4 regions of the Sodalis sp. RH15 genome follow, and region 4 is predicted to be linked to each of the others. Evidence: predicted binding sites of a transcription regulator. Region 4 holds the regulator's gene; each other region holds the start of a gene.
What was found. The regulator sigma-54, encoded in region 4, starts transcription at its own class of promoters, with help from an activator protein. The targets are predictions, from matches to a motif close to GTTGGCACANNTTTCGCTNT.
Positions count from the first base shown of each region.

Region 1: glnA (glutamate--ammonia ligase) is a predicted target of sigma-54. The motif match lies at 2,208-2,227, and genes of this name have one in related genera.
Region 2: ACL2XO_RS21485 (gamma-glutamyltransferase family protein) is a predicted target of sigma-54. The motif match lies at 3,823-3,842, and genes of this name have one in related genera.
Region 3: glnA (glutamate--ammonia ligase) is a predicted target of sigma-54. The motif match lies at 5,436-5,455, and genes of this name have one in related genera.

Region 1 is NZ_CP178738.1:203,807-211,195, reverse strand. Features, by position in the region: gene glnL (nitrogen regulation protein NR(II)) at 1-570, opposite strand, end outside; gene glnA (glutamate--ammonia ligase) at 711-2,120, opposite strand; gene typA (translational GTPase TypA) at 2,497-4,320, shown strand; gene deoR (DNA-binding transcriptional repressor DeoR) at 4,539-5,312, opposite strand; gene deoC (deoxyribose-phosphate aldolase) at 5,358-6,035, opposite strand; gene rbsK (ribokinase) at 6,223-7,149, shown strand; gene fucP (L-fucose:H+ symporter permease) at 7,154-7,389, shown strand, end outside.
Region 2 is NZ_CP178738.1:4,724,003-4,731,391, reverse strand. Features, by position in the region: gene ACL2XO_RS21500 (aspartate/glutamate racemase family protein) at 1-635, shown strand, start outside; gene puuE (allantoinase PuuE) at 664-1,638, shown strand; gene hpxZ (oxalurate catabolism protein HpxZ) at 1,653-2,036, opposite strand; gene ACL2XO_RS21485 (gamma-glutamyltransferase family protein) at 2,196-3,782, opposite strand; gene ACL2XO_RS21480 (MurR/RpiR family transcriptional regulator) at 3,985-4,830, shown strand; gene ACL2XO_RS21475 (transporter substrate-binding domain-containing protein) at 5,063-5,854, shown strand; gene ACL2XO_RS21470 (amino acid ABC transporter permease) at 5,868-6,536, shown strand; gene ACL2XO_RS21465 (amino acid ABC transporter permease) at 6,533-7,189, shown strand; gene ACL2XO_RS21460 (amino acid ABC transporter ATP-binding protein) at 7,170-7,389, shown strand, end outside.
Region 3 is NZ_CP178738.1:6,178,375-6,185,763, reverse strand. Features, by position in the region: gene hemN (oxygen-independent coproporphyrinogen III oxidase) at 1-950, shown strand, start outside; gene ACL2XO_RS27945 (YshB family small membrane protein) at 1,071-1,193, opposite strand; gene glnG (nitrogen regulation protein NR(I)) at 1,329-2,741, opposite strand; gene glnL (nitrogen regulation protein NR(II)) at 2,749-3,798, opposite strand; gene glnA (glutamate--ammonia ligase) at 3,939-5,348, opposite strand; gene typA (translational GTPase TypA) at 5,725-7,389, shown strand, end outside.
Region 4 is NZ_CP178738.1:939,957-947,345, reverse strand. Features, by position in the region: gene kdsD (arabinose-5-phosphate isomerase KdsD) at 1-656, shown strand, start outside; gene kdsC (3-deoxy-manno-octulosonate-8-phosphatase KdsC) at 675-1,238, shown strand; gene lptC (LPS export ABC transporter periplasmic protein LptC) at 1,235-1,813, shown strand; gene lptA (lipopolysaccharide ABC transporter substrate-binding protein LptA) at 1,782-2,381, shown strand; gene lptB (LPS export ABC transporter ATP-binding protein) at 2,399-3,124, shown strand; gene rpoN (RNA polymerase factor sigma-54) at 3,173-4,609, shown strand; gene hpf (ribosome hibernation promoting factor) at 4,633-4,920, shown strand; gene ptsN (PTS IIA-like nitrogen regulatory protein PtsN) at 5,081-5,560, shown strand; gene rapZ (RNase adapter RapZ) at 5,659-6,510, shown strand; gene npr (PTS phosphocarrier protein NPr) at 6,507-6,779, shown strand; gene ACL2XO_RS04360 (BglG family transcription antiterminator) at 6,780-7,389, opposite strand, start outside.

The DNA.
Region 1 (7,389 bases), 740 kb from region 4:
CTGCTGCGGTCCCAGCAGTCGATCCACCAGGTTGCGCAGGCGATCCGCCTGCTCGATGATGACCTTGGTATATTCCAGCAAGGAGGGATCGGGGAGCGCCTTTGCCAGCAGCTGCGCCGCGCCGCGTAATCCGCCGAGGGGGTTTTTGATTTCATGGGCCAGCCCGCGCACCAGATCCCGCGCCGCCACCTGCTGGGCATGCTGGATTTGTTCCTGGCTCAGACGCCGCTGATTGTCCATCGGCGCCAGTTCCATCAGGAAATAATCTTCCGGCAGGCGTTGCACGGTAAGGGAAAGGATATGCGCCCGTCCGTCCACCACCAGGGTAACTTCATTATCGGTAAACCCTTGTCCGGCATTAAGGCTTTCGCGCATCAATTCGACGTTGAGGGAAAAATACCCCATTAATTCAGGCAACGGCGTACCGAAAAGCTTACGGGAACTTTGCGCCAGCAGCTGTTGCGCCGCCGGGTTGGCGTAATGAACGGCAAGATCGTTATCTAGCAGCAATATGCTGTTTATTAACGAATTTAGGATCTGCCCAGCATCGGGCAATGAGCCTGTAGCCATAAAGCAGTCTCCCGCACTATTCTAGTGCATTTTAGTCCATTAGATAATATTGCGCATGGCTACGCGCAAGGTTTGCTGGAGAAAAAAGCCCATCCGAAGATGGGCTGAAAGTTTCCACGGCAACAAAAAACACAATGTAATTAAACGCTGTAATACAACTCGAATTCCACCGGATGCGGCGTCATACGGATGCGGTCAACTTCTTCAGTACGCAGCTCGATGTAAGCATCAATGGTATCGTCAGTGAAGACGCCGCCGCGGGTCAAAAACTCGCGATCCGCGCTGAGGGATGCCAGGGCTTCATCCAGCGATCCGCATACCTGAGGAATTTCCTTCGCTTCTTCCGGAGGCAGATCGTACAGATTCTTGTCCATGGCATCGCCGGGATGAATCTTGTTGATGATGCCGTCGAGTCCGGCCATCAGCAGCGCGGCGAAGGCCAGATACGGATTGGCGGCCGGATCCGGGAAGCGCACTTCGATACGGCGTCCTTTCGGGCTCGGCGATACCGGAATACGGATTGAGGCGGAACGGTTGCGGGCGGAGTAGGCCAGCATCACCGGCGCTTCATACCCCGGGACCAGACGTTTGTATGAGTTGGTGGTGGGGTTGGTCAGCGCATTGATGGCTTTAGCGTGTTTGATTACGCCGCCGATGTAGAACAGCGCCGTTTCGGACAGGCCGCCGTACTTGTCGCCGGAGAACAGGTTGTTGCCGTCTTTGCTTAAAGACATATGGCAATGCATGCCTGAGCCGTTATCGCCGAAAATCGGTTTGGGCATAAAGGTCGCGGTTTTGCCGAAGGCGTGGGCGACGTTATGCACGACATACTTGTAAATTTGAATTTCGTCGGCTTTTTTCACCAGGGTGTTAAAGCGGGTGGCGATTTCGTTCTGGCCCGCGGTAGCCACTTCATGGTGATGGGCTTCCACCACCAGACCCATTTCTTCCAGGGTCAAACACATGGCGGAACGCAAATCCTGTGATGAATCCACCGGCGGTACGGGGAAATAGCCGCCTTTGATGCCCGGACGGTGGCCTTTGTTGCCGCCTTCAATAACCTTGTCGGAATTCCAGGCCGCTTCGACGTCGTCGATGGCAACGTGGGAACCGGAAATGGAGGAACCGAAACGGATATCGTCGAACAGGAAGAATTCAGGTTCAGGTCCGAAAAAAACGGTATCGGCGATGCCGGATGATTTCAGAAAATCTTCAGCGCGCTTGGCGATGGAACGCGGATCGCGATCGTAACCCTGCATGGTGGCCGGTTCAAGGATATCGCAGCGGATGATCAGTGTGGTTTCTTCATAGAACGGGTCAAGCATGGCGGTGCTTGCATCGGGCATCAGCACCATGTCTGATTCGTTGATGCCTTTCCAGCCGCCGATTGAAGAACCGTCAAACATTTTGCCGTCTTCAAAAAAATCGGCATCCACCTGATGGGCCGGTATTGTGACGTGCTGTTCTTTCCCTTTCGTATCAGTGAAACGCAAGTCGACGAATTTGACTTCGTGTTCATTTAGCATCGTCAAAACGTGTTCAGCGGACATACTTATATTCTCCCGGATGTGCCATTGTCGTCGTGGAACGAAATCGTATGGTATGGATTTTTTAAACTTACCTAGGCTAAGCTTAACTAAGCTAAAACTGTGCCAACATTGCTAAATGAACGCGAGGCGCCGAATTGCGGCCTTTTAACGGTTGCCAAGCTGCACCAGATTGGGGGGGGGGTGCTATTTTAGTGCATTTGTGCGCTGAGTGGGCACTATTTTGGTGCAATGCGTGCGAATAATTGAAACATTGCACTGATAAAGGGATGATGGGGCGCTGAAAATGACGCAAATGCAGAGAACAGCGCGATCTTGTTTAGTCCTTCGCCTATAACGTGTACAATAACGCGCTATTTCTAATGCCTGAGGCAAAGTTGTGATCGAAAATTTGCGTAACATCGCCATCATCGCGCACGTCGACCATGGGAAAACCACCCTGGTCGATAAGCTGTTGCAACAATCCGGAACATTGGGTGACCGCAATGACGCCACCGAACGCGTGATGGACTCCAACGATTTGGAGAAAGAACGGGGAATTACCATCCTCGCGAAAAATACCGCTATCAATTGGAACGGGTACCGTATCAATATCGTTGATACCCCCGGACATGCCGATTTCGGCGGTGAGGTTGAGCGCGTCATGTCCATGGTGGACTCGGTGCTGCTGCTGGTGGACGCCATGGACGGACCCATGCCGCAAACCCGTTTCGTGACCCAGAAAGCCTTTGCTTACGGTCTCAAGCCTATTGTGGTCATCAACAAAGTAGACCGGCCCGGAGCACGCCCCGATTGGGTGGTGGATCAGGTGTTCGATTTATTCGTCAACCTCGGCGCAACCGATGAGCAACTGGATTTTCCGATCATATATGCCTCCGCGTTGAACGGGGTCGCAGGCTATGAACATGAAAACATGGCCGAGGATATGACGCCGCTGTTCGAGTCGATCGTGAAGAATGTCGAAGCGCCCAACGTTGATAGCGACGGTGCGTTCCAGATGCAAATCTCCCAGCTTGACTACAACAGCTATGTTGGCGTTATCGGTATCGGCCGCATCAAACGCGGTTCGGTCAGACCGAACCAGGCAGTGACCATCATTGACCACGAAGGCAAGCGCCGCAATGGCAAAGTGGGTCAGGTGCTCGGGCATATGGGCCTGCAGCGTATCGAGTCCAAACTGGCTGAAGCCGGTGACATTATTGCCCTGACCGGTCTGGGTGAACTGAATATCTCCGATACCATCTGCGATCCGGCCCAGGTTGAAGCGCTGCCGCCGCTGACCGTGGACGAGCCTACCGTCTCTATGTCCTTTGGGGTTAACACCTCGCCGTTCTGCGGCAAAGAAGGCAAATACGTGACGTCCCGCCAGATCCTGGAGCGCCTGAACAAAGAGCTGGTGCATAATGTGGCGCTGCGGGTGGAAGAAACCGAAGACCCGGATACCTTCCTGGTGTCGGGCCGCGGCGAGCTGCATTTGTCGGTGCTTATCGAGAATATGCGCCGTGAAGGTTTTGAAATCGGCGTTTCCCGTCCGAAGGTTATCTACCGTACCGTTGACGGTAAAAAACAGGAGCCGTTCGAACAGGTTACGCTTGATATCGAAGAGCAGAACCAGGGTCCGGTGATGGAAGCGATGGGCATGCGCAAAGGCGAGATGCGCGATATGCTGCCGGACGGCAAAGGCCGTATCCGTCTTGATTATATTATCCCCAGCCGTGGCCTGATTGGTTTTCGTACCGAGTTCCTGACCATGACTTCCGGCACCGGCCTGCTGTATTCGTCGTTCAGTCATTATGACGATGTGCGTTCGGGTGAAATCGGCCAGCGGCAGAACGGCGTGATGATTTCCAACGGCCAGGGTAAAGCGGTTGCTTACGCCCTGTACAGCCTGCAGGATCGCGGCCGCTTGTTCCTGGGCCACGGCGCGGAAGTGTATGAAGGCCAGATTATCGGTATTCATACCCGTTCTAATGATTTGACCGTCAACTGCCTGACCGGCAAGAAATTAACCAACATGCGCGCTTCAGGTACCGATGAAGCCACTACGCTGGTGACGGCGATTAAGCTGTCGTTGGAACAAGCGCTGGAATTTATTGATGATGATGAGCTGGTGGAAGTGACTCCCCATTCCATTCGGTTGCGTAAACGTTATCTGACTGAAAACGATCGTAAGCGCGCCAATCGTTCCAGCAAAGAAGTCTGATCTTAGGCACGAGAAGACAAGATGCCGGTCCATGCAGATGGACCGGTATTTTTTTGCCGAAAATCGGCGCGGTCTCCCTTTAACACGCTCGGTACAGCTTCGGAGTTGGCGGGCTTACCGCGCCATGGGGTGCTCGGCGGCCACCAGATGGCCGCTACGACCCCATTGTCACGGTCTCCCTTAACACGCTCGGTACAGCTTCGGAGTTGGCGGGTTCGTCAGTCTGGCTGATAGATCAAGGCGATATTATGCTGCTGGCAGTAGTCGTGGAATTTGCGCGGGGGGGACTGATCGGTGATAAGGGTGTCGAAGAGGGTTAGGGTGCCGATGCAGGCGGGTTTGATATTGTCGAACTTGCTGTGATCGGCCACCAGAATTCCTTGCTGCGACAGGGATAAAGCGCGGTGCTTCATGGTGAGCTCATCAAAATTGAAGCAGGTCGCACCGTAGTGAATATCTATCCCGGCGGCGGAAATAAACGCCTTGTCGGGACAGATGTTATCCAGAATGGAATATTGGGTCAGTGGAGTGAATATGCAGTTGGCCGGATGGAATTCACCGCCGCACAGTATGACTTTGCAGTTGGGCAGATCCTGCAATGCCAGGAACGTATTCAGCGAGTAGCAAATGCCGGTGAATGCCAGGTCTTGGTTGATGGCGTCGATAATGAATGGCGTGGTGGTTCCGCAATCAAAAAAAACCGTGTCGTCTTTTTCAATCATTTGGGCCGCCATACGGCCGGTAATGCTTTTTTCTTTAACGTGCTTGGCTTTTTGATCCGACACAAAGTAGTGGGTGACTGAGCTGTTTTTCGGATCGTTGACGACATATCCCCCCAGCAGAACCACCTGCGCCGGCTCGGCGCTGAGATCGCGGCGGATGGTCATTTCTGATACGCCCAGCAGGACGGCGGCATCCTTCAGATGGATTTTGTCTTCCCGCTTTAAAGCCTGTATCAGCCTGTTAATCCTTTCTTCGCGCCGCGTTTCCATAGTGTACCCTGCGTCAATTGTTCCAATGTTCGCCGGTGTGAACAGTCAATATTTGCCGGTGGCTGCTGCGCCCGTCACAATACTTACCCCGGAACTGGTGCCGATACGGGTGGCGCCGGCCAGTATCATGGTTTGCGCGGTCTGACGATCGCGAACGGCGCCGGATGCCTTGACGCCTACGTCCGCCCCAACGGTCTGCCGCATCAGCCTGACGTCCTGTTCCCGGGCGCCGCCGGTGCTAAAACCCGTGGACGTTTTCACAAAGGCCACCTTAAGTTCGCGGCAAATCTGGCAAACTTGCACGATCTGCTCTTCGCTCAACAGGCAGGTTTCCAATATAACCTTCAATGGTGTGGCGGCGCAAACCTGGTGCACTGCCTGTATATCGGCGGTTACCGCGTCGATTTTCCCGCTTTTCAGCCAGCCGACGTTAATCACCATATCGATCTCCCCGGCCCCGGCTTCGATGGCCGCTTTTGCTTCAAAAGCCTTGGCGGCGGTCAGGCCGGCTCCCAGAGGGAAACCCACCACCGAGCACACTTTAACGTCGGTTCCCTGCAGCGCACGGGCGGCGAACGGCACATAACCGGAATTTACGCAGACGGCATAAAAGCCATACTGCTTTGCTTCTTCGCATAAAGCGGCTATTTGCGCCTCGGTGGCGTCCATCGCCAGCAGGGTGTGATCGATATATCGGGGAAAGTCGATTTCTGTTTTGTTCATGAGTGCGTCCTCGTGAGGGATGATGTTAATGTGAAAATAATAACATTATCTAACACCGTTATATAGCCATTTGTCCGTTAATTTTTCTCATGAGATGTGATAGGTGTCATATTATTAACATTTATGGGTTGATAATGTTAGCGTAGTAACATTGAATGCTATGAAAACATTAGAGAGGCAAATGATTATGGATATAGCGGTTATTGGTTCCAACATGGTGGATCTGATTACCTATATCACCGAGATGCCGAAAACCGGGGAGACGCTTGAAGCCCCGGATTTTGAGATCGGTTGCGGCGGTAAAGGCGCTAATCAGGCGGTGGCGGCAGCCAAACTGGGCGCCGGCGTGATGATGATGAGTAAGGTCGGCGACGATCTGTTCGCCGACAATACGGTAAATAACCTGCGCCGGTACGGCGTAGATACCCGCTATGTTGAGAAGGTGCCGGGGGTTTCCAGCGGAGTGGCGCCGATTTTTGTTGATCGGGATTCACATAATCGCATCTTGATCATTAAAGGGGCCAATAACCATTTGACGCCGGCGGATGTTGACCGTGCGGCGGAGCAGCTCAAGGACTGCAAGGTGATTATCCTGCAGTTGGAGATTCCGCTGGCGACGGTGTATCACGCCATCGACGTTGCCCGGCGGCTTCATGTGCCGGTGATTCTTAATCCGGCGCCGGCCAGCCGGGAGCTGGATATTGCTTATGCCTGCCAGTGCGATTTTTTCATGCCTAATGAAACGGAGCTGGAAATCCTGACCGGTATGGCGGTGGACAGCGAAGAGCATATCCTTGCCGCCGGCCGCTCTCTGCTCTCCCGGGGGCTGAAAAACCTGATTATCACCATGGGACACCGCGGCTCGGTGTGGTTGACCGGCGACAGCGTCCACCGGGTGGATGCGGTGCCGGTACAGGCCGTGGATACCAGCGGCGCGGGCGATGCCTATATAGGGTGTTTTGCCCATTACTATGTCGGCAGCCAAGACGTGAAGCAGGCTATGACATATGCCTCGGCCTATGCCGCATTCAGCGTACGGGGCAAAGGCACCCAGCGTTCCTATGCCGACGCCGCCCAGTTCCATGATTTCCTCGCCACCTTACATCAGGAATAACATCATGCACCACAATACGGTACAAATGCCTGACGGCTATCTGAATAAAACACCGCTGTTTCAGTTTATCCTGCTGTCTTGCCTGTTTCCTTTATGGGGCTGTGCGGCCAGTTTGAACGATATCTTGATTACCCAATTCAAAACGGTGTTCGCCTTAAGCGATTTCGCCAGCGCGCTGGTGCAAAGCGCGTTTTACGGCGGCTACTTTCTGATTGCCATTCCGGCCTCGATGGTCATTCG
Region 2 (7,389 bases), 2.4 Mb from region 4:
TCTTTGCGGTGTGTCCCGAGGCGGGGGCCCCCTCCATCGAGGGTCACTTTGACGAAGCCATCGCCGCCATTGGCGTGCTGCAGCGGATTAAGGAAGGGCGTGAGCAAGGGGTAGACGGCCATGTTATCGCCTGTTTCGGCGACCCGGGGCTGCTGGCGGCGCGTGAATTGGCATCGGCGCCGGTTATCGGCATCGCCGAAGCGGCGATGCATATGGCGACGCTGGTGGCCACCCGCTTTACGGTGGTGACTACCCTGCCGCGCACCCTGATCATCGCGCGCCATTTGCTGCAGCAATATGGATTTGAGCGGCACTGCGCCAGGCTGCGCGCCATCGATTTGCCGGTGCTGTCCCTGGAGGACGGTTCCGGCCTGGCCCGGCGTAAAGTGCGTGAACAATGCCTGAACGCCAAACGGGAAGACGGCGTGGGGGCCATCGTGCTGGGCTGCGCCGGCATGGCGGATTTAGCCCTGGAACTGTCCGCTGAACTTGAGATGCCGGTGATTGACGGCGTGAGCGCGGCGGTGAAATTGATAGAGTCGCTGCACGGTATGAAATTGTCCACCAGTAAACAGGGGGATCTTGATTTTCCCGTTCAAAAAGAACTTTCCGGGTATTTTAAGGGACTAAACTGAAATATCAGCGCTCAAAAAGGAACAGCCCATGACTGAAACCACCGAAAAGAAGAGCTTTTCCTTCAATAAGAACTATCCCCGCGATCTTATCGGTTATGCCGGGAAACCGCCTGATGCCGCCTGGCCCGGCAACGCCCGCATTGCCGTCCAGTTTGTCCTGAATTATGAAGAGGGTTCGGAAAACAGCGTACTGCACGGCGATACCGGCTCCGAGCAGTTTCTCTCCGACATCATCGGCGCAGCCAGCTATTCGGAGCGCCATATGTCTATGGAATCATTGTATGAGTATGGTTCCCGTGCCGGCTTTTGGCGTATTCATCAGGAATTTCAGCGCCGCGGCCTGCCGCTGACCCTCTTTGGCGTGGCGATGGCCCTGGCGCGCAATCCGCCGGTGGTGGAGGCCGTCAAACAGGCGAAATACGATGTGGTGAGCCACGGCTGGCGCTGGCTGCACTATCAGGGTATGGACGCCAAAACCGAACGCCAGCATATGCATCAGGCGGTGGACGCGCTGACCGAACTATTTGGCAAGATCCCACTGGGATGGTACACCGGTCGCGATAGCCCCAATACCCGGCGGCTGGTGGTGGAGCACGGCGGGTTTCTCTATGACAGTGATTATTACGGCGACGACCTGCCTTTCTGGACTCAGGTAGCCTGCACGGACGGATCCGTTAAGCCGCATCTTATCATTCCCTACACCCTGGAAACGAATGATATGCGTTTTGCTACGCCCCAGGGGTTCAACAGCGGCGATCAGTTCTATTCCTATCTCAAGGACAGCTTTGACGTTTTGTACGACGAAGGGGAGACCTCGCCGAAAATGATGTCGGTGGGCATGCATTGCCGCATCCTCGGGCGGCCAGGACGCTTTCGGGCGCTGCAGCGGTTTCTGGATTACATCCAGCAGCATGAGCAGGTATGGATTTGCCGCCGGCAGGACATCGCCGAGCATTGGATTTCCCATCACCCTTTTAAGCCGCCGCGGCCGGAGCATGAATAAACCCGCGCGCCGGGTTATCCCATCAGGCTGATATGAGCGGCGACAATGCGCCAGCCGCAGGCCAGTTTTACCCAGGTCTGGGTTTGTCGGCCGATACGGTCGGTGCTTGGGCGGGTAAATTCGGTATTTGCCACCGCCATATCGTCGCCAAACGTAGTGATGACGGTATTTTGCAATACCCGGTCCAGCCCGTTGGCCGGCCGCGTTGCCCGAAAGGCCTGGATAGCCTCGATACCGTAAAGATTTTCGCCGGCGCCGTAGCGGATAGTGCGCGGGTCGTGCCAGAACAATTCATCCAGTACGGCGACATCGTTGGTGATAAGCGCCTGCTCGTAGCGGTAAAAGGCGGCGTTGACTTCCGCCAGTATCGCGGGGCGATCGATAAATTCACTTTTCATGCGGCGTGCACTCTTGCTGGGTCGTTTAAATACTATCCGTTTAAAATAATATCTGACCGCCTATGTAAAAAGGGCTGCGCCAGAATGCCCGTATTGGCGTTTTCCGGCAAGCACTGAACGTCAATTTCGATAGATTTCTGACTGTTTTGCATAGCGCGTTCAAAAACCGGCGGCGCTGCCGTTGCTGCGGGGATCAAACGCCCCTTCCAGCATGCCGTTGTTATGGCGGATAACCGCTCCCGCGTGGCCTACCGCTTCGCTGAATTCCGGCAGCATCTCCACCTGGTGGCCAAGGGCGCGCAAGGACGCCACCGTCGCGGCGGAGAAACGCCCCTCCAGTTTCAGCGTATCCGTGGCCTGTCCCCAGGTGCGCCCCAGCAGCCAGCGCGGCGCGCTGATGGCCCGCTGCAGCGGCATTCCTTGCATTACATGGCGGATAAACAACGCCGCCTGGGTTTGCGGCTGGCCGTCGCCGCCCATGGAACCGTAAATCATCGTTCGTCCGTCATGGAGCTTCGCCGCGGCGGGATTCAGGGTATGAAAAGGATATTTGCCAGGGGCCAGGGCCCGCAGATGCGCCGGGTCCAGGCTGAAGGACGCGCCGCGGTTTTGCCACAGTACGCCGCTTTTCGGCAGCAGCACGCCGCTGCCGAACTCATGGTAAAGGCTTTGGATAAAGGATACCGCCAGCCCGCTGCTGTCAATGATGCCCATCCAAACCGTATCCCCCGGCGACAGGACACTGCCCCAGGGGGCCGCCTGCCCGCTGTTTATCCGTTCCGACAGCCCGTCCAGCACCGGCGCCGCCAGCAGGCTTTGGGCATCCAGCGTCATATGGCCCGGATCGGTTATACAGTTGTCCCGCGTGGCAAAAGCCAGTTTGGTGGCCTCGACAATGGCGTGAATGCAGTGGCTTTCCGACTCATTGGCCCAGGGGAGACGATCCGTCAGCCCCAGGATCATCAGGGATACCAAACCCTGGGTGGGGGGCGCCAGATTAAACAGTTCTCCCATGCTGTGCGACAAACGCAGCGGGATGCTTCGCCGGGCATGAAACGCCGCTAAATCGTCGGCGGTGATGGGCATGCCCAGCAGGGCCATCTCTTGGGCCATATCAGCCGCCAGCGGTCCGCGATAAAAGCTGTCCAGTCCTTCCACCGTCAGGCGGGTGAGGGTATCCGCCAATTGCGGCTGAATAAACCGGCTGCCGGCGTCGGGGGGCTTGCCTTGAGGCAGAAACTGCCGGGCAAAGCTTGCCTGCTTCGCCAGCTCATCGAATTTTTCCGCGGATGCCCGGGCTTGGGATAATGACACCGGCATACCGTCGGCGGCATAACGAATGGCATCCCCCAGCAGTTGCGAAAGCGGCAGCAACGGATTGCCCATTTCCCGGGACAGCGTCAGCGCCTCCGCCCATCCCGCCACCGTCCCGGCAACGGTCAGGGCCGATTTCGGGCCGCGATGGGGGATAGCCTTCAGCCCGTCATACAGCGATATGGCGGCAAGGGAACCCGCCGGTCCGCCGGCGTCGATGACAACGGGATCCCCCTGCGGCGGCACGATCAGCCAAAAACCATCGCCGCCAAGCCCGGTCATATGCGGGTAGACCACCGAGATGGTGGCGGCCGCGGCAACCATGGCGTCGATGGCGTTACCGCCGGCGCGCAGAATAGAAAGGGCGCTTTCACTGGCCAGATGATGGGGCGTTACCGCCATTCCCATCGGCGCGATATTACTGTGGTTCATCGGGGGCATGGTCCTGTCGCCAAGGATGGATAAGGTGAGTTAAGCAAGAGGCGTTCCAACGTGCGGACCGCTATTGACATAGGTGACATAAGGCACGCGATACCCAATAGCTTTCGAGTTACAGCCAGCACAGCTGCAACTTGAAAGATGGAGGGTATATGCTAGGGTAGGTTGAAACGAAAGTAACAGGGAATCAGGGAACATGACGCCTTTTGATGAGCGGCTGCGTGACGCTTATGCCCGTTTGTCGCCGCAGGAACAGCGCATAGCCGGGTTCATTGCCGATCATTTTGACGATATGACCAGCTATAACAGCGCCGAACTGGCGAGGCTGAGCGGGGTGTCCAAGGCGACGGTAAGCAGACTGTTCCGGCGTTTGGGATATGAGAATTACCGCCAGGTCCGCGATGAGCTGCGCACGCTGCGCCAAAGCGGCATGCCCTTGGCGGATCGCCGCGACGCGGTGCTGGGCAATACGCTGCTGGAGCGGCATTACAAACAGGAAATGGCTAATCTGACCCACTGGGTCAACCAAATGGACGGCCCGCAGTTTTCCGCGGTGATCCAGGCCATGAGCCACGCACGGCGACTGTGCCTGGTGGGGTTGCGCAACAGTTATCCGGTGGCGATGCACCTGCGTCAGCAGCTGTTGCAAGTGCGCAGCCAGGTTAACCTGCTGCCCCAGCCGGGACAAACCCTGGCGGAAGAGGTCATTGATCTCACCGGCGATGATATGGTGGTGGTGGTGGCGTTTCGCCGGCGTACCCCGCAAATCCGCCCGTTCTTGGCAAAACTTCAACACAATAATGTGCCGGTGCTGCTGATAAGCGAGCCCCAGGCGCAGGCCCTGATCCCGCTGGCGCGTTGGCATTTGGCCACGCCGCTGGACAGCGTATCGGCGTTTGATTCCTATTCGTCGGCCATGAGCCTGGTGAATTTAATCAGCAATGCGCTGTTGCACGACACCCTGGCCCAGGGGCGGCAGCGCATCCATAACATTGCGGACTGGTACGGCTCCCTGGAAGAGCTTGAGCAGCGCCGCACGTAATAAAACGGCGCGCCGGAGTGGTGCATTTGCCCACTGGCGGTGCATACGGCCTTCGCTGAAAAAGCACATCCTCAGCCCGCGAAAACCCCCGAATACCCCGACTGACCGCGTTTAACAATAGGTTACGCCGTGCCCGTGCGCGGGGAAAATGTCCGGCTTCATTTGGCACATTAGTTGCAGATTGACTGATTGTAGAATCATTAGTTTCATCATTTCACCTGGGAAACCGAGAATGACCATCAGAAAACAGCTTATTGCCCTGGCGGGCGCGGTCCTGTTGCTGACCCAAGCCGGCGCGGCCATGGCCGATCAGTGGCAGCAAATCCAGCAGCGCGGCGTGTTGCGCGTTGCCATCCCGCAGGATTTCCCGCCTTTTGGTTCCATCGGCACAGACATGCAGGCCGAGGGCTACGATATCGATATGGCGCATTATCTGGCCGACAAGATGAAGCTCAAACTGCAACTGGTGCCGGTGACCAGCGCCAATCGGGTGCCTTACCTGCAAACGGATAAGGTGGATCTGGTGATATCCAGTTTGGGTAAAAACGCCGAACGTGAAAAAACCATCGATTTCAGCCGGGCCTACGCCCCGTTTTTCCTCGGCGTATTCGGGCCGAAGGACGATGGGCTCAAAGCGCCGGCCGAGCTTAGCGGCAAGACCATAGCGGTGACCCGCGGCGCGGTGGAGGATATGGTGCTGACCGACCTGGCGCCGAAAGATGCGCAGATCAAACGTTACGAAGACAATAACACCACGCTGTCGGCTTATATGTCCGGCCAGGTGCAGTATGTGGCCACCGGCAATCTGGTGGTGAGCGCCATTGCCCGCCAGAACCCCGCCAAAGCGCCGGTGCCGAAATTCATGCTGAAGGATTCCCCCTGCTTTATCGGCCTGCGCAAGGATGAACCGGCGCTGAAGGAGAAGGTTAACGCGCTTATCACCGAAGCGCTGAAGGACAATACCCTGAACAGCCTGTCCGAAAAATGGATGAAAGCGCCGCTGCCGGCGGATTTGGGCGCCTGAGGATGCCACTCCCATGACCTATCAGCTCAACTTCCCGGCGCTTTGGCCCTACCTGCCGCAACTGCTGTCCGGTCTGTGGGTGACCATCAAGCTGGCTGCCGTCGCCACCGTGGGCGGCATCGCCATCGGCATCTGCGGAGCGGCCGTACGCAGCAGCCGGTATGCTCTGCCGGGCCGGGTATGGGGCCTTTATGTGGAACTTATCCGCAATACGCCTTTTGTGGTGCAACTGTTTTTTATCGTCTTCGGCCTGCCGGCGCTAGGATTGAAGCTGACCGCCGGCGAGGCGGCGCTGCTGGCGATGCTGGTGAACCTTGGCGCCTACAGTACCGAAATCATCCGCGCCGGCATCCAGGTGACGCCTAAAGGCCAGTGGGAAGCGGGCCGGGTGCTGGGCCTGTCCCGCGGGCAGGTTTTTCTGCGGGTGGTTCTGCCGCCGTCGTTGGGACGCATCTATCCCTCCCTGGTGAGCCAGTGTGTGATTGTGATGCTTGGTTCTTCGGTTGTTTCCCAGGTTTCATATGAAGAGCTGACCTTTGCCGGCAGCCTTATCCAGTCGCGCACCTTCCTGAGTTTTGAGGTTTACCTGGTGGTGACGCTTATCTATCTGGCGCTGTCGCTGCTGATGCGGCAGGTTCTGCTGCGGGCCGGCCGCCTGATATTCGGCGGAGGGATGTCATGACCTCGTTCACCGACTGGGATATCGTGCGCAACCTGCTGCTGGCCGCGCGCTGGACCTTGTTATTGTCACTGGTGGCCTTTGTCGGCGGCGGCCTGGTAACGTTGCCGCTGATGCTGATGCGCCTGTCGCGCCGGCGCTGGCTGAAACAGGCTATCCGCGCCTACTCAAACCTGTTTCAGGGTACGCCGCTGCTGATGCAGCTGTTCCTGGCTTTTTTCGGCCTGGCGCTGTTCGGCATTGACGTCAGTCCCTGGCTGGCGGCGGCGCTGGCCCTGACGCTGTTCACCAGCGCGTTCCTGGTGGATATCTGGGGCGGCAGTATCGACGCCCTGCCCAAAGGACAATGGGAGGCGTCACGCTGTCTGGGCTTAAGCTTCGGCCAGACCCTGCTGCGCGTGATGGCGCCCCAGGCCGTGCGCATCGCCATCGCGCCGACGGTGGGTTTTTCGGTGCAGGTCATTAAAGGCACCGCCCTGGCCTCCATCATCGGTTTTGTCGAGCTCACCAAAGCGGGAACCATGCTGTCCAATGTCACCTTCCAGCCCTTTAAAGTCTTCGGGCTGGTGGCGCTGGGGTATTTCATTATGTGTTACCCCCTGTCCCGCTTCAGCCACTATCTGGAGAGAAAGCTTCATGCCGCTGATAACCATTAATCAGGTGCAGAAATATTACGGCCAAAACCACGTGCTAAAAGGCATCGATCTGGATATCGACCAGGGGGAGGTGGTCTCCATCATCGGCCGCAGCGGTTCCGGCAAAAGCACCCTGCTGCGCTGCATCAACGGCCTGGAAGGTTACCAGGAAGGCAGCATCAAGCTGGGGGGCATGACGGTCACCAACCGCGATTCACAAG
Region 3 (7,389 bases), 960 kb from region 4:
TCTCTATTGAAATCGATCCGCGGGAAATCGCCCTGGATATGATCGATCACCTGCACGGTGAGGGTTTTAACCGTATCAGCATGGGCGTGCAGGATTTTGATAAGGAGGTCCAGCGGCTGGTGAACCGGGAGCAGGATGAGGGGCTGATCTTCGCCCTGCTGGAGCGGGCAAAGGAGCTCGGCTTTCTTTCCACCAATATCGATTTGATTTATGGTCTGCCGAGCCAGACCCTGTCAAGCTTTCTGCATACCCTGGGCCGGATAATCGAATTGAACCCGCAGCGTTTGAGCGTATTCAACTACGCGCATATGCCGGCGCTGTTTGCCGCCCAGAGAAAAATCAAACAGCAGGATTTGCCGGGCGCCGCGCAGAAGATGGATATTCTGCAGCATACGATAGCCACCCTGTGCGACGCGGGTTATCAGTTTATCGGTATGGATCACTTTGCCCGCCCGGACGACGAACTGGCCGTTGCGCAGCGGGCCGGCCGGCTGCATCGTAATTTTCAGGGGTATACCACCCGCGGCGACTGCGAATTGCTGGGTATGGGCGTATCGGCCATCAGCATGATTGGCGACAGTTATGTGCAAAACCAGAAAGAGATGAAGAGCTATGCCGAGAGCGTCTCCCGTCAGGGCAACGGGTTATGGCGGGGCGTGGCCCTTACCACCGATGATTGCGTGCGCCGGGATGTCATAAAAGCGCTAATTTGTCAGTTTTCCATCAATTTTGACGCGTTGGAAAACCGTTACGGCATCCGTTTCGTCGACTATTTCGCCGAGGATCTGGCACAGCTTCGTCCCCTTGAGCGGGACGGCTTGCTGGACATAACGGACCGGGATATCAATGTGACCCCGAAGGGGCGTTTGCTGATACGCAATATCTGTATGTGTTTTGACGTTTATTTGCGTGACAAGCTGCGCCAGCGCCAGTTTTCTCAGGTGATTTGAACGGGGAGGGGGCGAGCGGTGCCGGTGTAATGGGGCATGACGACACGAAGCTTGAAATCCACCTGACGGTGGATTTCAAGAATGGATTCGCAATTTGGCCGGTAAGACTAAGACGGCCGGTTAGCTAAAAAAATTGATCAGGGCAGCGCAGAGTATCGCAGCCAGCGCCGTCTGAGGTGCATGGCCGGCGGCGGCCGTCATATCCGCGCCGTGTGTCACCAAAGCGATCAACGAATTCAACATGGTCTTCCTCCCGGGTCAGCGACAAGATCATACTGTGTCAGCCCGGGATGTAAAGAGTAAAATAACCGCATTTTTGCTGGCGCCGTCGCTTTTTTAATCATCAACAAGCCTGATCAACAGCGCCGGCGGCCGGGGTTATTCCATGCCCAGTTCTTTCAGTTTACGCGTCAGGGTATTTCTTCCCCAGCCCAGCAATCGCGCCGCTTCCTGTTTATGTCCCTGGGTATGTCGCAACGCCGTGGTCAACAGCGTCCTTTCCATCTCAGGCTGCGCTTCCGACAGCAGATTTTGATGACCGGAACGCAGCGCGCGGTCAGCCCATTGCGCCAGCAGCGTGGCCCAGCTGTCGGGCAGGGATTGTACCGAAGCGTCCGGCGTGGTGCTTTCAAACAGCTCCGGAGGCAAATCCTGGATCAAGACTTCCTGGCCGGCGGCCATTACCGTGAGCCAGCGACAGGTGTTTTCCAATTGACGAACATTGCCCTGCCAGGACAGACGGGTCAGCGCGGTTTCGGTTTCCGGGTGCAGGATTTTAGGTTCCACGCCCAGCTCTTTCGCCGCCACCTGCAGGAAATAGCGCGCCAGTTTCGGGATATCCTCCCGGCGCTCGCGCAGCGGCGGCAGGTGCACCCTGATTACGTTGAGCCGGTGGAACAGGTCCTCGCGGAACTTGCCTTCCTGGACGCGTAATTCAAGATTCTGATGGGTGGCGGCTATGATCCTGACATCCACCTTGACCGGCGCGTAGCCCCCCACCCGATAGAATTGACCGTCCGCCAGCACCCGCAGCAAGCGGGTTTGCACATCCAGCGGCATATCGCCGATTTCATCCAGAAACAGGGTGCCGCCGTCCGCCTGTTCAAACCGACCCTGGCGGACCTGATTGGCGCCGGTAAACGCGCCTTTCTCATGGCCGAACAGTTCCGATTCAATCAAATCCTTCGGAATGGCCGCCATATTCAACGCGATAAACGAGGATTTGGCGCGCGGACTGTGGCGATGCAGGGCATGGGCCACCAGCTCTTTACCGGTACCGGACTCGCCGTTGATCAGCACGCTGATGGAGGAGCGGGACAGGCGGCCGATAATGCGGAAAACGTCCTGCATGGCCGGCGCTTCACCGATAATATCGGTGGTGGGGCCGTTGGCGGGCTGGACGCGCGCCGGCTGCTGCTGTTCGAGATAATGGCTGACCGCGCGCTCCACCAGCGCGACGGCTTCGTCGATATCAAAAGGCTTAGGCAGGTAATCGAACGCGCCCTGCTGGTAAGCGCTGACTGCGGCATCCAGATCGGAATGGGCGGTCATGATAATGACCGGCAGCATGGGATGACGCTGCTTGATCTGTTTCAGTAACGCCAGACCGTCCATACCGGGCATCCTGATATCCGATAACAACACGTCCGGGGTTTGGGTTGATAGCGCATCCAGCACTTCGCTACCGCCTTCAAAGGTGGCGCAGGTTAACCCGGCTCCAGTGAGGGCGCGTTCGAGCACCCAGCGGATGGAGCTATCGTCGTCGACGATCCAGACTATCCCTCGTTGCATAGTGACCTCACTGGCGAATAGGCAGGTAAACCGAAAATTCGGTATGGCCCGGCCAACTGTTAAATTCAATTTTCCCCGAATTCTGATCGACAAGACTGCGGGCGATGGATAACCCCAGGCCTGTTCCTCCTTCGCGGCCGCTGACCATCGGGTAGAAAAGCGTATCCTGCAATTGCGCGGGAACGCCGGGGCCGTCATCTTCAATATCGATACGGGCTACCAATCGATAGCGCACGCCGTGCAGCGTAAGCTGGAAAGCCGTTCGGGTCCGGATGGTTATCGTTCCCCCGTCTTCGCCCAAAGCCTGGAGCGAATTACGGGTGATATTCAGCAATACCTGCTCCATTTGGTCGGGATCGTGGGCTAATTCGGGCAGACTGGGATCGTAATCCCGCAACAAGGTCACATTGTCCGGTTTTTCCAGCGAGACCAGTTGAAACACCCGTTCCGCCACCTGATGGATGCTTTGCGTCACGTGCATGCCGGGCTGCTGCGGTCCCAGCAGTCGATCCACCAGGTTGCGCAGGCGATCCGCCTGCTCGATGATGACCTTGGTATATTCCAGCAAGGAGGGATCGGGGAGCGCCTTTGCCAGCAGCTGCGCCGCGCCGCGTAATCCGCCGAGGGGGTTTTTGATTTCATGGGCCAGCCCGCGCACCAGATCCCGCGCCGCCACCTGCTGGGCATGCTGGATTTGTTCCTGGCTCAGACGCCGCTGATTGTCCATCGGCGCCAGTTCCATCAGGAAATAATCTTCCGGCAGGCGTTGCACGGTAAGGGAAAGGATATGCGCCCGTCCGTCCACCACCAGGGTAACTTCATTATCGGTAAACCCTTGTCCGGCATTAAGGCTTTCGCGCATCAATTCGACGTTGAGGGAAAAATACCCCATTAATTCAGGCAACGGCGTACCGAAAAGCTTACGGGAACTTTGCGCCAGCAGCTGTTGCGCCGCCGGGTTGGCGTAATGAACGGCAAGATCGTTATCTAGCAGCAATATGCTGTTTATTAACGAATTTAGGATCTGCCCAGCATCGGGCAATGAGCCTGTAGCCATAAAGCAGTCTCCCGCACTATTCTAGTGCATTTTAGTCCATTAGATAATATTGCGCATGGCTACGCGCAAGGTTTGCTGGAGAAAAAAGCCCATCCGAAGATGGGCTGAAAGTTTCCACGGCAACAAAAAACACAATGTAATTAAACGCTGTAATACAACTCGAATTCCACCGGATGCGGCGTCATACGGATGCGGTCAACTTCTTCAGTACGCAGCTCGATGTAAGCATCAATGGTATCGTCAGTGAAGACGCCGCCGCGGGTCAAAAACTCGCGATCCGCGCTGAGGGATGCCAGGGCTTCATCCAGCGATCCGCATACCTGAGGAATTTCCTTCGCTTCTTCCGGAGGCAGATCGTACAGATTCTTGTCCATGGCATCGCCGGGATGAATCTTGTTGATGATGCCGTCGAGTCCGGCCATCAGCAGCGCGGCGAAGGCCAGATACGGATTGGCGGCCGGATCCGGGAAGCGCACTTCGATACGGCGTCCTTTCGGGCTCGGCGATACCGGAATACGGATTGAGGCGGAACGGTTGCGGGCGGAGTAGGCCAGCATCACCGGCGCTTCATACCCCGGGACCAGACGTTTGTATGAGTTGGTGGTGGGGTTGGTCAGCGCATTGATGGCTTTAGCGTGTTTGATTACGCCGCCGATGTAGAACAGCGCCGTTTCGGACAGGCCGCCGTACTTGTCGCCGGAGAACAGGTTGTTGCCGTCTTTGCTTAAAGACATATGGCAATGCATGCCTGAGCCGTTATCGCCGAAAATCGGTTTGGGCATAAAGGTCGCGGTTTTGCCGAAGGCGTGGGCGACGTTATGCACGACATACTTGTAAATTTGAATTTCGTCGGCTTTTTTCACCAGGGTGTTAAAGCGGGTGGCGATTTCGTTCTGGCCCGCGGTAGCCACTTCATGGTGATGGGCTTCCACCACCAGACCCATTTCTTCCAGGGTCAAACACATGGCGGAACGCAAATCCTGTGATGAATCCACCGGCGGTACGGGGAAATAGCCGCCTTTGATGCCCGGACGGTGGCCTTTGTTGCCGCCTTCAATAACCTTGTCGGAATTCCAGGCCGCTTCGACGTCGTCGATGGCAACGTGGGAACCGGAAATGGAGGAACCGAAACGGATATCGTCGAACAGGAAGAATTCAGGTTCAGGTCCGAAAAAAACGGTATCGGCGATGCCGGATGATTTCAGAAAATCTTCAGCGCGCTTGGCGATGGAACGCGGATCGCGATCGTAACCCTGCATGGTGGCCGGTTCAAGGATATCGCAGCGGATGATCAGTGTGGTTTCTTCATAGAACGGGTCAAGCATGGCGGTGCTTGCATCGGGCATCAGCACCATGTCTGATTCGTTGATGCCTTTCCAGCCGCCGATTGAAGAACCGTCAAACATTTTGCCGTCTTCAAAAAAATCGGCATCCACCTGATGGGCCGGTATTGTGACGTGCTGTTCTTTCCCTTTCGTATCAGTGAAACGCAAGTCGACGAATTTGACTTCGTGTTCATTTAGCATCGTCAAAACGTGTTCAGCGGACATACTTATATTCTCCCGGATGTGCCATTGTCGTCGTGGAACGAAATCGTATGGTATGGATTTTTTAAACTTACCTAGGCTAAGCTTAACTAAGCTAAAACTGTGCCAACATTGCTAAATGAACGCGAGGCGCCGAATTGCGGCCTTTTAACGGTTGCCAAGCTGCACCAGATTGGGGGGGGGGTGCTATTTTAGTGCATTTGTGCGCTGAGTGGGCACTATTTTGGTGCAATGCGTGCGAATAATTGAAACATTGCACTGATAAAGGGATGATGGGGCGCTGAAAATGACGCAAATGCAGAGAACAGCGCGATCTTGTTTAGTCCTTCGCCTATAACGTGTACAATAACGCGCTATTTCTAATGCCTGAGGCAAAGTTGTGATCGAAAATTTGCGTAACATCGCCATCATCGCGCACGTCGACCATGGGAAAACCACCCTGGTCGATAAGCTGTTGCAACAATCCGGAACATTGGGTGACCGCAATGACGCCACCGAACGCGTGATGGACTCCAACGATTTGGAGAAAGAACGGGGAATTACCATCCTCGCGAAAAATACCGCTATCAATTGGAACGGGTACCGTATCAATATCGTTGATACCCCCGGACATGCCGATTTCGGCGGTGAGGTTGAGCGCGTCATGTCCATGGTGGACTCGGTGCTGCTGCTGGTGGACGCCATGGACGGACCCATGCCGCAAACCCGTTTCGTGACCCAGAAAGCCTTTGCTTACGGTCTCAAGCCTATTGTGGTCATCAACAAAGTAGACCGGCCCGGAGCACGCCCCGATTGGGTGGTGGATCAGGTGTTCGATTTATTCGTCAACCTCGGCGCAACCGATGAGCAACTGGATTTTCCGATCATATATGCCTCCGCGTTGAACGGGGTCGCAGGCTATGAACATGAAAACATGGCCGAGGATATGACGCCGCTGTTCGAGTCGATCGTGAAGAATGTCGAAGCGCCCAACGTTGATAGCGACGGTGCGTTCCAGATGCAAATCTCCCAGCTTGACTACAACAGCTATGTTGGCGTTATCGGTATCGGCCGCATCAAACGCGGTTCGGTCAGACCGAACCAGGCAGTGACCATCATTGACCACGAAGGCAAGCGCCGCAATGGCAAAGTGGGTCAGGTGCTCGGGCATATGGGCCTGCAGCGTATCGAGTCCAAACTGGCTGAAGCCGGTGACATTATTGCCCTGACCGGTCTGGGTGAACTGAATATCTCCGATACCATCTGCGATCCGGCCCAGGTTGAAGCGCTGCCGCCGCTGACCGTGGACGAGCCTACCGTCTCTATGTCCTTTGGGGTTAACACCTCGCCGTTCTGCGGCAAAGAAGGCAAATACGTGACGTCCCGCCAGATCCTGGAGCGCCTGAACAAAGAGCTGGTGCATAATGTGGCGCTGCGGGTGGAAGAAACCGAAGACCCGGATACCTTCCTGGTGTCGGGCCGCGGCGAGCTGCATTTGTCGGTGCTTATCGAGAATATGCGCCGTGAAGGTTTTGAAATCGGCGTTTCCCGTCCGAAGGTTATCTACCGTACCGTTGACGGTAAAAAACAGGAGCCGTTCGAACAGGTTACGCTTGATATCGAAGAGCAGAACCAGGGTCCGGTGATGGAAGCGATGGGCATGCGCAAAGGCGAGATGCGCGATATGCTGCCGGACGGCAAAGGCCGTATCCGTCTTGATTATATTATCCCCAGCCGTGGCCTGATTGGTTTTCGTACCGAGTTCCTGACCATGACTTCCGGCACCGGCCTGCTGTATTCGTCGTTCAGTCATTATGACGATGTGCGTTCGGGTGAAATCGGCCAGCGGCAGAACGGCGTGATGATTTCCAACGGCCAGGGTAAAGCGGTTGCTTACGCCCTGTACAGCCTGCAGGATCGCGGCCGCTTGTTCCTGGGCCACGGCGCGGAAGTGTATGAAGGCCAGATTATCGGTATTCATACCCGTTCTAATGATTTGACCGTCAACTGCCTGACCGGCAAGAAATTAACCAACATGCGCGCTTCAGGTACCGATGAAGCCACT
Region 4 (7,389 bases):
AGATCCTGGCGCTGATCCCAGTGTTGAAACGCTTAAGCATTCCGCTGATCTGCATGACCGGCAAGCCGGAAAGCGCCATGGCCAAAGCCGCGGATATCCATATTTGCGTCCATGTTCCCCTGGAAGCCTGCCCTCTCGGCCTGGCGCCCACCGCCAGCACCACCGCCGCGCTGGTCATGGGGGACGCCCTGGCGGTGGCGCTGCTGCAGGCCCGCGGCTTCACCTCAGAAGATTTCGCCCTCTCCCATCCCGGCGGCTCGCTGGGCCGCAAATTGCTGCTGCGGGTGGCCGATATCATGCACAATGGCGATGAAATCCCCATTACCCCCCGCGACGCGTCGCTGCGGGACGCTCTGTTGGAAATGACCCGTAAAAATCTCGGTATGACCGTTATCTGTGATGAGAAAGGTAATATCGAAGGTATTTTTACCGACGGCGATCTGCGGCGGGTATTCGATATGGGCGTGGATCTCAATAAGGCACGCATCGCCGACCTGATGACGGCGGGCGGTATCCGCGTCACCCCTAACATCCTGGCGGTGGAAGCGCTTAATCTTATGCAATCGCGGCATATCACTTCGGTGCTGGTGGCGGAACAAAACCGTCTGCTGGGCGTGGTGCATATGCATGATATGCTACGCGCCGGCGTCATTTAACAAGGAAGGAACTGCGCCATGCATGATACCCCCCGTATTGATACATGCTACGGACCGGTTGAAGAATCCGTTTTACGGCGCGCCCGGGATATCCGGCTGCTGATTTGCGACGTCGACGGCGTATTGTCCGACGGCCTGATCTACCAAGGCAACCAGGGCGAAGAACTGAAAGCATTCAACGTGCGCGACGGCTACGGTATCCGAAGCTTGCTGACATCCGGCATCGAGGTCGCTATTATTACCGGCCGCTCCGCCAAATTGGTGGAGGATCGTTGTAAAACCCTGGGCATCGTCCATCTTTATCAGGGGCAATCGGATAAGCTTTTGGCCTTTGAAGCCCTGTTGGATAAACTCTCTTTAACAGAGGAGCAGGTGGCTTACGTCGGCGATGACCTGATTGATTGGCCGGTGATGGCGCGGGTTGGCCTGGCTATCGCCGTAGCGGATGCCCATCCGCTGTTATCGCCCAAGGCCGATTACGTGACGCATATCCGCGGCGGCCGCGGCGCGGTGCGGGAAGTCTGTGATCTGTTGTTGCTGGCGCAGGGGAAGCTTGAGGATGCCAAAGGGCAGTCGGTATGAGTAAGACAAAATATTGGGTTACCCTGCTGCTGGTTATCGTGGTATTGGTGCTCATCGGCTGGAACCTGGCGGATAACGACAACGCGACGGCCCCGGCGGTGACGGATACCGGCGAGCCGACCTATCAGAGCGAGCATACCGTCACTACGGTCTATAACCCTTTGGGGAGCCTGAACTACCGGCTGATATCCGATCATGTAAAACAATATGCCGTGGAACAAATCACCTGGTTTACCCGACCGGTGGCGACGATGTACGATGAAAACAAGGTCGCGACCTGGACAGTCAAAGCCGATCAGGCCAAGCTGACCGGTGATAAAATGCTTTATTTATATGGCCATGTTCAGGTAGACAGCCTGACCGACACATCACAGCTGCAGCACATCAGAACCGATAACGCGGTAGTGAATCTGGTGACGCAGGATGTGTCTTCTGATGACGTAGTCACCTTATATGGCGTCGGCTTTAACTCTGTAGGCACAAAGATGCGCGGAAATCTGCGAAGCAAGACTGCCCAGTTGATTGAAAAGGTCAAGACCTCTTATGAAATTCAGAACCAGCAGCAAAATCCATAACATCATCGCCGCCGGCGCGCTGTTACTGCTCAGCGCCAAGGCCATGGCGCTGACCGGCGATACCGACCAGCCGATCAATGTTGACTCCGCGCAGCAGGCGGTTGATATGCTCACCAATACCGTGACGCTGACCGGCACGGTGGTGGTAAAACAAGGTTCCATCGATATCAGGGCGGATAAGGTCGTCATTACCCGTCCCAACGGCGTGCAGGGCAAGGAAGTGGTGGAAGGCTACGGGAATCCGGTTACCTTCTACCAGATGCAGGACAGCGGTAAACCGGTGAAGGGCCATGCGCAGAAGGTGCGTTACGAATTGGCCAACGACTATGTCATTCTTACCGGTGACGCTTACATCGAACAGCTGGACAGCAACGTCAAAGGCGATCGTATTACCTATCTGGTGAAACAGCAGCAGATGGAGGCCTTCAGCGACAAAGGCAAGCGGGTGACAACCGTGCTGGTGCCGTCCCAGTTGCAGGATAAAACCCCGGCCGCGCCGGGCGCACCGGCTGCTAAAGCCGCACCGGCCAAGAAGGCCGCTCCGGCGGTTAAACCCACCGCTAATTAACAAGGTTAACAGCTCCTATGGCAACATTAATCGCGGAAAACCTGGCTAAAGCTTACAAAGGCCGCCACGTGGTGGAAAACGTCAGCCTCAAGGTCAGTTCAGGCGAAATTGTCGGATTGCTGGGACCCAACGGTGCGGGCAAAACCACCACGTTTTATATGGTTGTGGGCATCATTCAGCGCGACGCCGGCCGCATCGTTATTGACGACGACGACATCAGTATCCTGCCGCTGCATACCCGCGCGCGCCGGGGTATCGGCTATCTGCCGCAGGAAGCCTCCATTTTCCGCCGCCTCAGCGTCTATGATAATCTGATGGCGGTGCTGCAAATCAGGAAGGATTTGAGCGGCGCCCAGCGCGAGGACCGGGCCAATGCCCTGATGGAGGAGTTCCATATCGCCCATCTGCGCGATCATATGGGACAATCTCTTTCCGGCGGCGAGCGGCGCCGGGTGGAAATCGCCCGCGCCCTGGCCGCCAACCCTAAATTCATTTTGCTTGATGAACCTTTTGCCGGTGTGGATCCGATTTCCGTTATCGATATCAAAAAAATTATCGAACATTTGCGCGACAGCGGGCTCGGGGTGTTGATTACCGATCATAATGTGCGCGAGACGCTGGACGTGTGCGAGCGTGCTTATATAGTCAGTCAGGGTAAACTCATCGCGCACGGGTCCCCGGCTGAAATCCTCCAGGACGAGCAGGTGAAACGTGTTTATCTGGGCGAAGAGTTCCGCCTCTGATAAGGTGTCCTGAAGAATGAAGGGCCATGAGGTTAATTAACGCATCATATGAAGCAAGGTTTGCAACTCAGGTTTAGTCAGCAACTGGCCATGACTCCGCAGTTACAGCAGGCGATACGTCTGTTGCAATTGTCCACGCTTGAACTCCAGCAGGAAATACAGACTGCGCTGGAAAGCAATCCTTTACTCGAACAATCGGACGTTCATGAAGAAATAGACACGCCGCACGACGCTCCCGACTCCGAATCCCTCGATACCCGCGAGGCGATGGAGCAAAAGGATATGCCGGAAGAACTGCCGCTGGACGCTACCTGGGACGAAATGTATTCAGCGGGCACCCCGTCCGGCACCGGTACGGATTACCGCGACGAGGAGCTGCCGATTTACCAGGGCGAGACCATTCAGACGCTGCAGGATTACCTGATGTGGCAAGTGGAGCTGACGCCTTTTTCCGACACCGACATCGCTATCGCCACCTCCATCGTGGATGCGGTGGATGAGACTGGTTATCTCACCGTGCCGCTGGAAGATATCCTGGAGAGCATCGGCGTAGAGAGCGTGACCATGGATGAAGTGGAAGCGGTGCTGAAACGAGTCCAGCGATTCGATCCGGTGGGTGTGGCGGCGCGGGATTTACGTGATTGCCTGCTCATTCAGCTGTCGCAGCTGTCAAAGGATTTTCCGTATCTGGCGGAAGCCAGGCTTATCGTCACCGATTACCTGGATTTGCTGGCCAGCCACGATTTCCGTACCCTGCTGAGGTCGACGCGGCTGAAAGAAGAGGTGTTGAAATCGGCGATGGCGCTGATTCAATCCCTGGATCCCCGCCCGGGCCAATCCATCAATACCACCGAATCGCAGTATGTGATACCCGATGTCCTGGTGCGCAAAGTGCATAACCGCTGGACGGTGGAACTCAATACCGACAGCATTCCCAACCTTAAAATCAATCAGCAATACGCGGCGCTGGGCAACACCACCCGAAACGATGCGGACGGGCAGTTTATCCGCAGCCACCTGCAGGAAGCCCGCTGGCTGATTAAAAGTCTTGAAAGCCGTAATGACACCCTGTTGAAAGTCACCCGCTGCATCGTAGAGCAGCAGCAGGCATTTTTCGAACAGGGGGAAGAGTTTATGCGTCCCATGGTGCTGGCGGATATCGCCCAGGCGGTGGATATGCATGAATCAACCATATCTCGCGTTACCACGCAAAAATATCTGCACAGCCCGCGCGGTATCTACGAACTTAAATATTTTTTCTCCAGTCACGTCAATACCGAAGGGGGCGGAGAAGCTTCCTCAACGGCCATTCGCGCGCTGGTGAAAAAACTGATCGCCGCAGAAAACCCGGCGAAGCCGCTCAGCGACAGCAAGCTGACTACCCTGCTTTCCGATCAGGGTATTATGGTAGCACGGCGTACCGTGGCAAAATATCGTGAGTCCTTATCCATCCCGCCGTCGAACCAGCGAAAACAATTGGTTTGACCTCCACAGAGAAGGAAGACACTATGCAGCTGAATATTACCGGACAGCGTGTTGATATCACCGATGCGTTACGCGATTTCGTTACTGCGAAATTTTCCAAGCTTGAACAGTACTTCGACCGAATCAATCAGGTATATATTGTTCTAAAAGTCGAAAAGGTGCAGAAGATCGCTGAAGCGACGATACATGTCAATGGCGGCGAGCTGCACGCGACTTCGGAAGCGGATGATATGTATGCCGCCATCGATCTGCTGATAGATAAGCTGGCGCGTCAACTTAATAAGCATAAAGATAAACTGAAACAGTTTTAATTCACTGTAGCCATTGTCGCAGCCTGACCTCGCATCGGCTCGTAATGGCGAGGCTCATGGATGAGCCGAGTAACTAAGCCAACACACCCGCGACTCGCAAGATGACGGGTATAATGGGCCGATGAGTCTTAAAGGTGAATCAGCGCCTAAGTGAAACGAAATGACTAACGATACAGCAATGCAAATCAATACGGTGTTAAGCCTTGAATGCACCCGCGGCTCCATTCAGTGCCAGAGCAAAAAACGCGCGCTGGAAATTATCAGCGAACTGGCGGCCAAACAGCTTAACCTGGCGCCGCAGGTGGTATTTGACGCCGTATTAACCCGTGAACGCATGGGCAGTACCGGTATCGGTAATGGAATCGCGATCCCCCACGGCAAACTGGAAGAGGACACGCTGCGGGCGGTGGGGGTATTTATCCGCCTGGAGCAGCCCATCGCCTTCGATGCCATCGATAATCAACCGGTGGATTTGCTTTTTGCCCTGCTGGTGCCGGCGGAACAATGCAAAACGCACCTGCATACGCTATCGTTGGTAGCCAAGCGTCTGGCTGATAAAACGGTCTGCCGCCGGCTACGCGCCGCTCAAAGCGACGAAGAACTTTATGAAATCATGACGGAAACAGAAGCCGGGTCTTAACGCGCAGTGTCCTACGCTTACCGACCCGCGGGGTTTGATTGGCGGAAATAGCGGCCTCTTCGCCAATGCGTCGATGTTAATGCCAGAGGGGAGTCGTCATGGTGCTGATGATTGTCAGCGGTCGATCCGGTTCAGGGAAGTCAGTGGCGCTACGCGCGCTGGAAGATATGGGGTTTTATTGCGTCGATAACCTGCCTGTGGTATTGCTGCCGCAGCTGGCCGCCACCCTGGCGGATCGCAATATTTCCGCCGCGGTCAGTATTGACGTGCGCAACATGCCCGAAACGCCGGAAATTTTCGAGCATGCAATGGATAACCTGCCGCAAAGCTTTTCGCCGCAGTTGCTGTTTCTCGACGCCGAGCGCAGCACCCTGATCCGCCGTTATAGCGATACCCGGCGCCTGCACCCGCTGTCGAGCAAGAACCTGTCGCTGGAAAGCGCCATCGATCAGGAGAACGAACTGCTGGAACCGCTGCGCTCCAGGGCCGATTTGATTATCGACACCTCGGAAATGTCGGTGCATGAACTGGCGGAAATGCTCCGCACCCGGCTGCTGGGCAAACGCGAGCGCGAATTGACCATGGTGTTTGAGTCCTTCGGCTACAAACACGGCCTGCCCATCGATGCGGACTATGTTTTTGACGTACGATTCCTGCCCAACCCGCACTGGGATCCGAAACTGCGGCCGATGACCGGTCTGGATAAACCGGTGGCGGCCTTTCTCGACCGGCACACCGAAGTCCATAATTTCATTTACCAAACCCGAAGTTATCTCGAACTGTGGCTGCCGATGCTGGAGACCAACAACCGCAGCTATTTAACGGTGGCCATTGGCTGTACCGGCGGCAAACACCGTTCAGTGTATGTTGCCGAGCAGTTGGCGGATTATTTCCGCTCCCGCGGCAAAAATGTCCAATCCAGACACCGAACCCTGGAAAAACGCTCATGACAGTCAAGCAAACGGTGGAAATCAAGAATCGTCTCGGCATGCATGCCCGGCCAGCCATGAAATTATTCGATCTGGTGCAAAGCTTTGACGCCGAGGTGCTGTTGCGCAACGACTTCGGGACCGAAGCGGAAGCCAGCAGCGTTATCGCGCTGCTGATGCTGGATTCCGCCAAGGGCGGGCTGATTGAAATCGAAGCCACCGGCCCTGATGAAGAACGGGCGCTGGCGGCTATCATTGAACTCTTCAACGCCGGCTTTAACGAAGACTGATTAAGCCCGGCTCAGGCTATCAATGGCCACCGCCTTGAAGCCGGCGAAATCACGGCTCTCCCGCAGCCTGGGCATGGCGCGCGCACGGACAAAATTCACGAACAGCTCGTAAATCGCCATCGCCTCTTCATAATCAGTCTTGTTAATGGCCAGCAAAAAAACCACGTAGGCGATTTCGCCATCGCCCCACGGAATACCCTGGGGCGCCAATATGGTATAAATCACCGTTTTTTTCGCCAGCAATCCCAGCGAATGGGGCAATGCGATACCGTCCCCCAGCAGCGTGCTGACAATGGCTTCCCGCTCAACCACCGACGGATAAAAATCTTTACCCACCAACCCATCGCGTTTCAATTGCCCGCACACCCGCTTGAACAGATCCTGTTGATCCATGGGCTTATCAACGATCATAAAATAATTTTCATGAAAAAACTTTTCCAGCATATAAGGCCGGGTACGATCCACCAGCACCAGTTTACCCAGTTGCTCAAGCTGGTAATCACTGGGAAACGGCGCCAGTACCATCACCGGCTTGTTCTTTTCCTCCAGCCGAACGGTGGAAATCACAAAATCCTCCTCCAACGCCGGCAATCTCTCGTATTCCCGCAAT